2 regions of the Janibacter sp. CX7 genome follow, and region 2 is predicted to be linked to the other one. Evidence: predicted binding sites of a transcription regulator. Region 2 holds the regulator's gene; the other holds the start of a gene.
What was found. Region 2 encodes HrcA, which represses chaperone genes, less so after heat shock. Its sites were predicted from a motif close to TTNGCACTCGNNNNNNNCGAGTGCNAA; they were not measured.

Region 1 (4,408 bases), 670 kb from region 2:
GCACCGCGGGCGCGGGCGCCTCCCCGCGGCTGTGGGAATGGCCCGCATCAACGCGGGCGTCGCCGCAGCCGGTTCCCTGGAACTGGGACGCGCGGCCCTGAAGCCGTTGCCCAAGCACGTGCCGGAAGGTGAAGGCGCCGTCGGCCGCGAGGGGCTGCTGCCGGTCGACCATCGACGGGCGCACGTGCACCGTCACGGCGATCTGCAGCCACCTCGGTGGGGTGCTCGAGTGGAACGATGCCGACCACAGCTACGACTGCCCCCTCCACGGGTCGCGCTTCGCGCCGACCGGGGAGGTCCTCGAGGGACCCGCCACCCGAGCCCTCGCCCTGCGCGACGACGACCATTCCTGAAACATCCCTGAACCGGAGGATTTCTGCATGAGCGAGAACACCACCCTCATCGACGCCTCGACCGCGGACGTCTGGTCGGTGCTGAGCGACGGCTGGCTCTACCCCCTGTGGGTCGTCGGTGCCTCGAGGATGCGCGATGTCGATGCGGACTGGCCCGCTGCCGGCAGCCGCATCCACCATTCGGTCGGCGTCTGGCCCGGGTTGGTCGACGACCACACCCGGGTGCTCGCATCGGACCCCGACCGATCCCTCACCCTGTGCGCGCGCACCTGGCCGATGGGGGAGGCCGAGGTCCGGCTCACCCTGACACCATTGGGTGAACAGACCGAGGTGGCCATCCACGAGGACGTCGTCTCCGGGCCGGGGGTGCTCGTGCCGGGGCTGGTGCGTCAGCCGGCCCTGATGTGGCGCAATTCCGAGACTCTGCGCCGTCTGCGTCTGCTCGTGGAGGGGCGCGCCGGCCGGACCGCATGAGGCTGAGCGCGCGTCGCGAGAGCCTGAGTGGGCGACGCCTGACCGCGTCCGTGGGTGACTCTGCCGGCCACGCGCGACCGCACGCCCCTGAGACGCTGACGGGTCCGTGACGACGTTTGGCGCGGTGCTCACGGTGGGGTCTACTGGCCGGGTGGACGCACTGAACGCACCGAGGTGGACGTCACGGGCGAGATCGTGGTTCTCGTCCCCGGTGACCCAGACCGACTTCCTGCAGTTGCTCAAGGCCACCGTGGCCGCCGTCGGCGCCTGGGTCCTGGCCGAGCTGGTGTGGGAGCTGAAGCAGGCCTACCTGGCGCCGTGGGTGGCATTGCTGACCGTCCATGCCACGGTCTACCGGACGATGTGGCGCGGCCTGCAGACGGTGATCACCGTCGGGCTGGGCATCCTCCTGGCGCTCGTGGTCGTCGAGCTCTTCGAGGTCACAGCCTGGTCGTTCGGTCTGGCGCTGCTCATGGGCCTCGCCCTCTCCCGTCTGCGGGTCCTGCGCGACGAGGGCATCACCGTGGCGACCACCGTGCTGTTCGTCCTCGCGACCGGGTACAACATCCCGGACTCTCGGGCCATCGACCTGCTGCCCGACCGCCTGCTGAGCACAGCCGTGGGCGTGGTCGTGGCGCTGCTCGTCAACTTCCTGGTGCTGCCGCCGCTGTACGACAGCAGCGCCCAGCGACAGATCGACGACGTGGACCGCAGGCTGGGGGCTCTGCTGGTGGACATGGCCCAGCAGCTGCGCGAGCCGCGCAAGGAGCAGGAGGAGGCCGACTGGATCGAGACGACGAGATCCATCGACACCGATCTGGCGGAGGCGTGGTCGCTCGTGCGCACCGCGCAGGAGGGACGCTCGTGGAACCCGCGGCACAGGCTCCATCCGGGTCAGCACCTGGAGACCTACCCGCAGATCCTGGTGCGGCTCGAGGAGGGCGTCAGCCTGGTGCGCAGCATCGCACGGCACGTACGCGAGTCCAGCCGTGCGTCGCAGGAATGGGATCCGCGCTTCCGCGATCGCTACATCGACCTCCTCGAGAACCTGGGTCGGCGCATCGCCGACCCTGACGCGGACGTGGCCGAGGTGCGTGAGGATCTGCGTCGCCTGTCCGAGGACCTGTCGACCGAGGATCTGTCCGGTTTGCTGTGGCCGTTGTACGGCGCCCTCATCGCCAACCTCCAGGTCCTCATCGACGTCGTCGACGACGTGGCCACGGCGGAGCCGGTGCGCACCTGAGGCTGCGAGACCGCGCGTCAGTCATGGCGCAGGGGTCGACCAGCTGCGATCGGCGCTGTGTGAAGGGCCTCGCGTTCGAGTCGACGTACGGGGAGGATGGACTCATGCCCATCCAGCTCCTCGTCGTCGACGGCTGCCCCATCAGCAGGTGGCCGGTGAGCACCTGAGCCGGGCCTTGGCCGCCGTCGGCCGGTCCGCGACGTGGAGGCGGTGCGGGTCAGGACCCCGGAAGAGGCGCAGGAATGGGGGTTTCACGGGTCACGGTCCGTGCTGCTGGACGGCCACGACCCCTTCGCTGCACCGGACGCACCGGTCGGGCTCGCCTGCCGGAACTACCGCACGCCACTGAGCCCGGACGGCTCTCCCAGCGTCGCGCAGCTGGTCGAGGTGCTGGCCCGTCCATCACGCCAAATTTCCGTCTCCAAACGGTTGGCACTCTCGGGTAGAGAGTGCTAATTTTGGTGAGGTCAGTTCAGGTACAGCCACCCCCGCGGGGCGGTGGGTGGCCTCATCGTTGGAGGTTGATTTCTGATGATGCGCTCTGATGCACTCACCGAGTTGGACGCCCTCGCGCAGGGCCTCCTGGGGACTCGCTCGACATCACGTTCGCCCCAGTTCATGCCGGTCGACGTCTACCGCATGGAGGATCGCTACTTCGTCCACGCGGACCTTCCGGGCATGGACCCCGGGAGCATCGACGTCAACATGGGTCGCGGCGTCCTGACCCTGACCGCTCACCGCTCGTCCCTGCACGAGCAAGAGGTGCAGTGGTTGACCAGTGAACGCTTCTCCGGCAGTTACCGGCGGCAGATCACCTTCGGGGATGACATCGATCCCGATCAGGTGTCGGCCACCTACGACAACGGGGTCCTGACCGTTGTCCTGCCGGTGAACAAGCGATCGCTGCCGCGACAGATCTCGGTCGGGACACCGTCCTCCCAGCCGCTCGAAGTGGAGGCGTCCTCCGACCGGGGCGAGGAGTCGTCCAGCACCCGTGATCGCGAGAGTTCCACCTAGTCGCCCCGCGATCCACGCGAAGAGCCCTGCACCCGTGCAGGGCTCTTCGCGTGTCGGGCAGGGCGAAGGTCACGTCAGGAGTCGGTGGATCTCCTGCAGCGCGGACTCGACGGTGTCCTCGAGGGCCTTCGCCGGGTCGTCGGAGCACTCCAGCAGTCGGCTGCCCTCCTCGAACGCGGTCGACCACCCCAGGTACACCGTCCCCGCAGGGTGGCCGTCCTGGTCCTGCGGGCCCCCGACACCCGTGGCGGAGACGGCGATGGTGGCGTCCGTCAGCTCACGCACCCCGCGCGCGAGTTCTTGGGCGGCGGCGCCCGACACGGGATCGAGTCCACGCGTCATGCCCAGGACGGTGGTCTTGACGTCGACGCTGTACGCGACGACGGCGCCGGCAAACCATTGACTGGCATCCTGCCCCCGCCCCAGACGCGCGGCGATGTTCCCGCTCGTCAGGGACTCGGCCACCGCGATCCGGGCGTCGACGGCGCAGGCGGCACGGGCGATCTCGTCGACGAGTTCGTCTGCCGAGGCGGAGGTCACGACCAGAAGGCTAGTACGTCGATGGTGCCGGTGCGAGTGCTGTCGCGCAGCGCGACCCATGACGAAGGGCGGGACCCGTGACCGGGTCCCGCCCTTCGTCAGAGACGGCTCAGATGTCGAAGTACATCTCGAACTCGTGCGGGTGGGGGCGGACCTGGAGCGGGAGCACCTCGTTCTCGTACTTCCACTGGATCCAGGTGTCGATGAGGTCCTGGGTGAAGACGTCCCCCTCGAGGAGGAACTCGTGGTCGGCCTCGAGGGCCTTGAGCACCTCGGGGAGCGAGGTCGGGACCTGCTCGATGGCCTCGTGTTCCTCCGGCGGCAGCTCGTAGAGGTCCTTGTCCACCGGCTCCGGGGGCTCGATGCGGTTCTTGATGCCGTCGAGGCCGGCCATGAGCTGCGCGGCGAAGCACAGGTAGGGGTTGCTCGACGGGTCCGGGATGCGGAACTCGACGCGCTTGGCCTTGGGGGAGTTGCCCGCGATCGGGATGCGGATGCAGGCCGAGCGGTTGCGGGCCGAGTAGACGAGGTTGATCGGGGCCTCGAAGCCCGGGACCAGGCGGTGGTAGCTGTTGGCCGTCGGGTTGGTGAAGGCGAGCAGCGCGGGGGCGTGCTTGAGCAGACCACCGATGTACCAGCGGGCGATGTCGGACAGGCCGCCGTAGCCCTGCTCGTCGTAGAAGAGCGGCTCGCCGTCCTTCCACAGGGACTGGTGGGTGTGCATGCCCGAGCCGTTGTCGCCGAAGATCGGCTTCGGCATGAAGGTGGCCGTGCGGCCCTC
Region 2 (4,408 bases):
CTGGCCATCGAGCTCGGCAAGTTCGGCGTGACCGCCAACGCGATCGCCCCCGGCTTCATCCAGACGGACATGACGGCCGCGACCGCCGAGCGCATCGGCGTGCCCTTCGAGGACTTCCTCGCCCACGCGGCCAAGGAGACCCCCGTCGGCCGTGTCGGCCAGCCCGAGGACATCGCCGCCACCGCCTCCTTCCTCCTGTCCGAGGAGGCCGGCTTCGTCTCCGGCCAGGTCATCTACGTCGCCGGCGGCCCCAAGGACTGATCCTTCGGGCGAAGGCTCCGGCGGGAGACGGGTCCGGTGGGCGAAGGGTCCGGTGGGCGAAGGGGGACGTCGGCGCCCGCCGAAGTCCTTCGTCTTCCTGGGACGCACGTTGTCGTGCCTGACTTCGGCTTGATGTGCGCCGACATCCCCCTTCGCTCGCCGTCCTGAGCCGAGTCACCTTGGCCGGGAAGCTCGTCCGTGGCCGGGAAGTCTGCTGGTGACCGCGCAATAGCCCGGCCACCAGCAGGTTTCCCGGCCGGACTCGGACTTCCCGGCCAGGCCGGCATCGAGGCGTGCTGGCGCTCGCTCCTCAGCCCTCGGGGGCGGTGACGAAGTCGATGAGCTCCTCGACGCGGCCGAGGAGGGCGGGCTCGAGGTCGGCGTAGGAGCGGACCGTGCCGAGGATCTGCTTCCAGGCGCGGGCGATGTCGGCCTGGGAGTCGTGGGCCCAGCCGAGGTGCGCGCAGATGCCGCGCTTCCACTCCATGGAGCGCGGGATCGTCGGCCAGGCGTCCATGCCGAGGCGCTGGGGGCGCACCGACTGCCACACGTCGACATAGGGGTGGCCGAGGACGAGCACGTGCTCGGGCGCGACCTTGTTGGCCTCGGCGACGATCCGGGACTCCTTGCTGCCGGGCACGAGGTGGTCGACGAGCACGCCCATCCGGCGGCCCCTGCCCGGTGCGAAGTCGCGGATGGCGGCGGCGAGGTCGTCGACACCGTCGAGCATCTCGACGACGACACCCTCGACCCGCAGGTCGTGGCCCCACACCTTTTCGACGAGCTCGGCGTCGTGGCGGCCCTCGACGAAGATCCGCGACCCGATGGCGACCCTGGCCTTGGCGTCGTGGACGGCGACGGAGCCGCTCGCGGTGCGGGAGGCCTGCTGCTCGGCCGCGGCGAGGGCGGCGCGCTGGGCTCCCTTCGGTGCCGTGAGCGATACCGGGGCGCCGTCGACGAGGAAGCCGCCGCCGAGCGGGAAGGCCCTCACCTTGCCGCGGCGGTCCTCGAGGTGGACGACGTGCACGCCGCCCGCCTTCTCCACCGCGACGACGGCGCCGACCCACCCGGTCTCGACGTCCTCGACGACCGTTCCGCGGGTGGCCTCGAGGGCACGGGAGGTGGGCCGCGCCAGCCTGCCCTTCGACTTCCAGTCGCCGGAGAGCACGTCCTTGCCGTATCGATCGCTCACGAGGGGTGACCGTAGGCGCACACCGGGGGAGTGGTCGGCGCGGCACGCCGGGGTCGTTGGAATGCCTCCGACGGTCGTAGACTTGGCACTCAGGTGGACCGAGTGCCAGCGGTCCCGGAGTGGGTGACGAAGGAGGACGTCATGAGCCAGGAGCGGCGGATGGCCGTGCTCAGCGCCATCGTGGAGGACTACGTGCAGACCTCGGAGCCGGTCGGCTCCAAGGCGCTGCTCGACCGCCACCAGCTCAACGTCTCGGCGGCGACCGTGCGCAACGACATGGCCGCCCTCGAGGACGAGGGACTGATCATCGCGCCGCACACCTCGGCCGGGCGCATCCCCACCGACGCCGGCTACCGGCTCTTCGTCGACCGGCTCCAGGCGATCCGCCCGATGTCGCGCGGCGAGCGGGCGGCGATCACCGACTACCTCGAGGGCGCCGACGAGCTCGACGTCGTCCTCGAGCGCACCGTGCGGCTGCTGTCGACCCTGACCCGCCAGGTCGCGGTCGTGCAGTACCCCTCGCTCACCCGCAGCACGGTCAAGCACATCGAGCTCGTCCCGATGAGCGAGACCCGGCTCATGGTCGTCGTCATCATGGGCACCGGCCGCGTCGAGCAGCGCATCGTGCCGACGAGCGTCGACTACCTGAGCAGCCAGGGCGCCGAGGCCCTCGCACGTGCGCGCGGCCGGATCAACGCCGCGACCCGCGACCTGCGGCTCGCCGACGCGATCACCGCGCTGCGCACCCTGGCCGGCGAGGACGACGAGACCGAGGATGCCCTGACGGCCGGGGTCATCGCGGCCGTCGAGGACGCCCTCGCGCAGGAGCGCGTGACCAAGGTGACGCTCGCCGGCACCGCCAACCTCGCGCGCAGCTCGAGCGACTTCCCGATGACCCTCGAGCCGGTGCTCGACGCGCTCGAGCAGCACGTCGTCCTGCTCAAGCTGCTGAGCGTCGAGGCCGGTCAGACCGCGGCCGGCGTCTCGGTGCGCATCGGCTCCGAAAATCCCGTGTCCGGGCTGCAGGGCACCTCGCTCGTCACCTCCGGCTACGGCTCCGGCGACGAGCAGGTCGGCGCCGTCGGTGTGCTCGGCCCCACCCGCATGGACTACCCGGCGGCCATGGCGCAGGTGCGCGCCGTCGCCACCTATCTCTCGCGGATCGTGGACGCCTGACGGGCGACCGCACCGCGCACAACCACCCGACCCCCACCACCCACCGAGGACGTCACGCGTGAACGACTACTACGAGGACCTGGGCGTCAGCCGCGAGGCGACGCCCGAGGAGATCAAGCGGGCCTACCGCAAGCTGGCCCGCACCCTGCACCCCGACGTCAACCCCGGCCCGGAGGCCGAGGAGCAGTTCAAGCGGGTCTCGCAGGCCTACGACGTCCTCTCCGACGAGACGAAGCGCCGCCAGTACGACATGGGCGGTGACCCCTACGGCGGCCAGCACGACGGCTTCGGCGCCGGCTTCACCTTCAGCGACATCATGGAGCAGTTCTTCGGGCAGGCGGCCGGCGGCGCCGGGCGCGGTCCGCGCTCCCGCTCGGCGCGCGGCCAGGACGGACTCGTCGGCCTCGAGATCGACCTCGCGACCGCGGTCTTCGGCGGCCAGGAGGAGCTGACGATCGACACGGCCGTCGTCTGCGGCTCGTGCAGCGGCGACGGCGCCCAGCCGGGCACCGGCCGACGCACCTGCGACACCTGTGGCGGCCGCGGCGAGGTTCAGCAGGTCCAGCGCTCCTTCCTCGGCCAGGTCATGACCAGCCGTCCGTGCCCCACCTGCCAGGGCTTCGGCGAGGTCATCCCCAACCCCTGCCACGAGTGCTCCGGCCAGGGCCGGGTGCGCAGCCGCCGCTCGATGAAGGTGCGCATCCCCGCCGGCGTCGACGACGGCACCCGCATCCACCTCGAGGGCGAAGGGGAGGTCGGTCCCGGTGGTGGGCCGGCCGGCGACCTCTACGTCGAGCTGCGCGTGCGTCAGCACGAGACCTTCACCCGCCGTGGCGACGACCTGCACGCCTCGGTCGCCGTGCCGATGACCGCAGCCGCCCTCGGCGTGACGATGAGCTTCGCCACCCTCGACGGCGAGCAGGAGATCACCATCAAGCGCGGCACCCAGCCGGGCGACACGATCGTCCTGCCCGGGCTCGGTGTGACGCACCTGCGGCGCGAGGGCCGCGGCGACCTCGTCATCCACGTCGACGTGCGCACGCCGACCCGCCTCGACGACGAGCAGGAGCGCCTGCTCCGCGAGCTCGCGGCAGCCCGTGACGAGGAGCAGCCCGACGGCGAGCTCGACGACGTCGACTCCGGCTTCGTCGGGCGCCTGCGCCACGCCTTCAAGGGTCGCTGACCCCGGTGACCGCACCGCTCTTCCTCGTCGACCCCGGTGCCCTCGACGGCCTCGCCCCTGACGCGCTCGTCGAGCTCACCGGCCCCGAGGCCCACCACGCGGCGACCGTCGTCCGTCTCGGCGTGGGCGAGGAGGTGCTCGTCGCCGACCGGCACGGGGCGCGGGTGCTCACCGAGGTGACCGAGGTCGGTCGCGACCTCGTGCGCCTGCGGGTGCTGGGGCGGGCCGACGAGCCGGAGCCCTCCCTTCGCCTCGTGCTCGTGCAGGCCCTGGCCAAGGACGGCCGCGACGAGGACGCCGTCGAGGCGGCCACCGAGCTCGGCGTCGACGCCGTCGTGCCGTGGCAGGCCGACCGGTCGATCGTGCGGTGGAAGGGGCCCAAGGTCGACAAGGGCCGGCGCAAGTGGACCCATGTCGTCGAGCGCGCTGCCAAGCAGTCGCGCCGCGGCCGCTGGCCGCACGTCGAGGAGCTCGTCGGCAGCGCGGGGCTCGTCGAGCGCTTCGCCGGGGCCACCCCCTTCGTCCTGCACGAGGACGCCACCCTCCCGCTGGCCACGGCGGACCTGCCGGGCGCAGGGGAGGTCCTCCTCGTCGTC

Region 1: a site for HrcA is predicted at 2,500-2,526, ahead of NMQ01_RS06415 (Hsp20/alpha crystallin family protein). Genes of this name have one in related genera too.

The regions. Positions count from the first base shown of each region.
Region 1 is NZ_CP101464.1:1,311,077-1,315,484, forward strand. Features, by position in the region: gene NMQ01_RS06400 (Rieske 2Fe-2S domain-containing protein) at 222-353, shown strand; gene NMQ01_RS06405 (SRPBCC family protein) at 381-827, shown strand; gene NMQ01_RS06410 (aromatic acid exporter family protein) at 1,039-2,070, shown strand; gene NMQ01_RS06415 (Hsp20/alpha crystallin family protein) at 2,602-3,087, shown strand; gene NMQ01_RS06420 (CinA family protein) at 3,157-3,627, opposite strand; gene glnA (type I glutamate--ammonia ligase) at 3,737-4,408, opposite strand, start outside.
Region 2 is NZ_CP101464.1:1,985,950-1,990,357, reverse strand. Features, by position in the region: gene fabG (3-oxoacyl-ACP reductase FabG) at 1-261, shown strand, start outside; gene NMQ01_RS09715 (DUF3097 domain-containing protein) at 572-1,453, opposite strand; gene hrcA (heat-inducible transcriptional repressor HrcA) at 1,595-2,629, shown strand; gene dnaJ (molecular chaperone DnaJ) at 2,688-3,812, shown strand; gene NMQ01_RS09700 (16S rRNA (uracil(1498)-N(3))-methyltransferase) at 3,818-4,408, shown strand, end outside.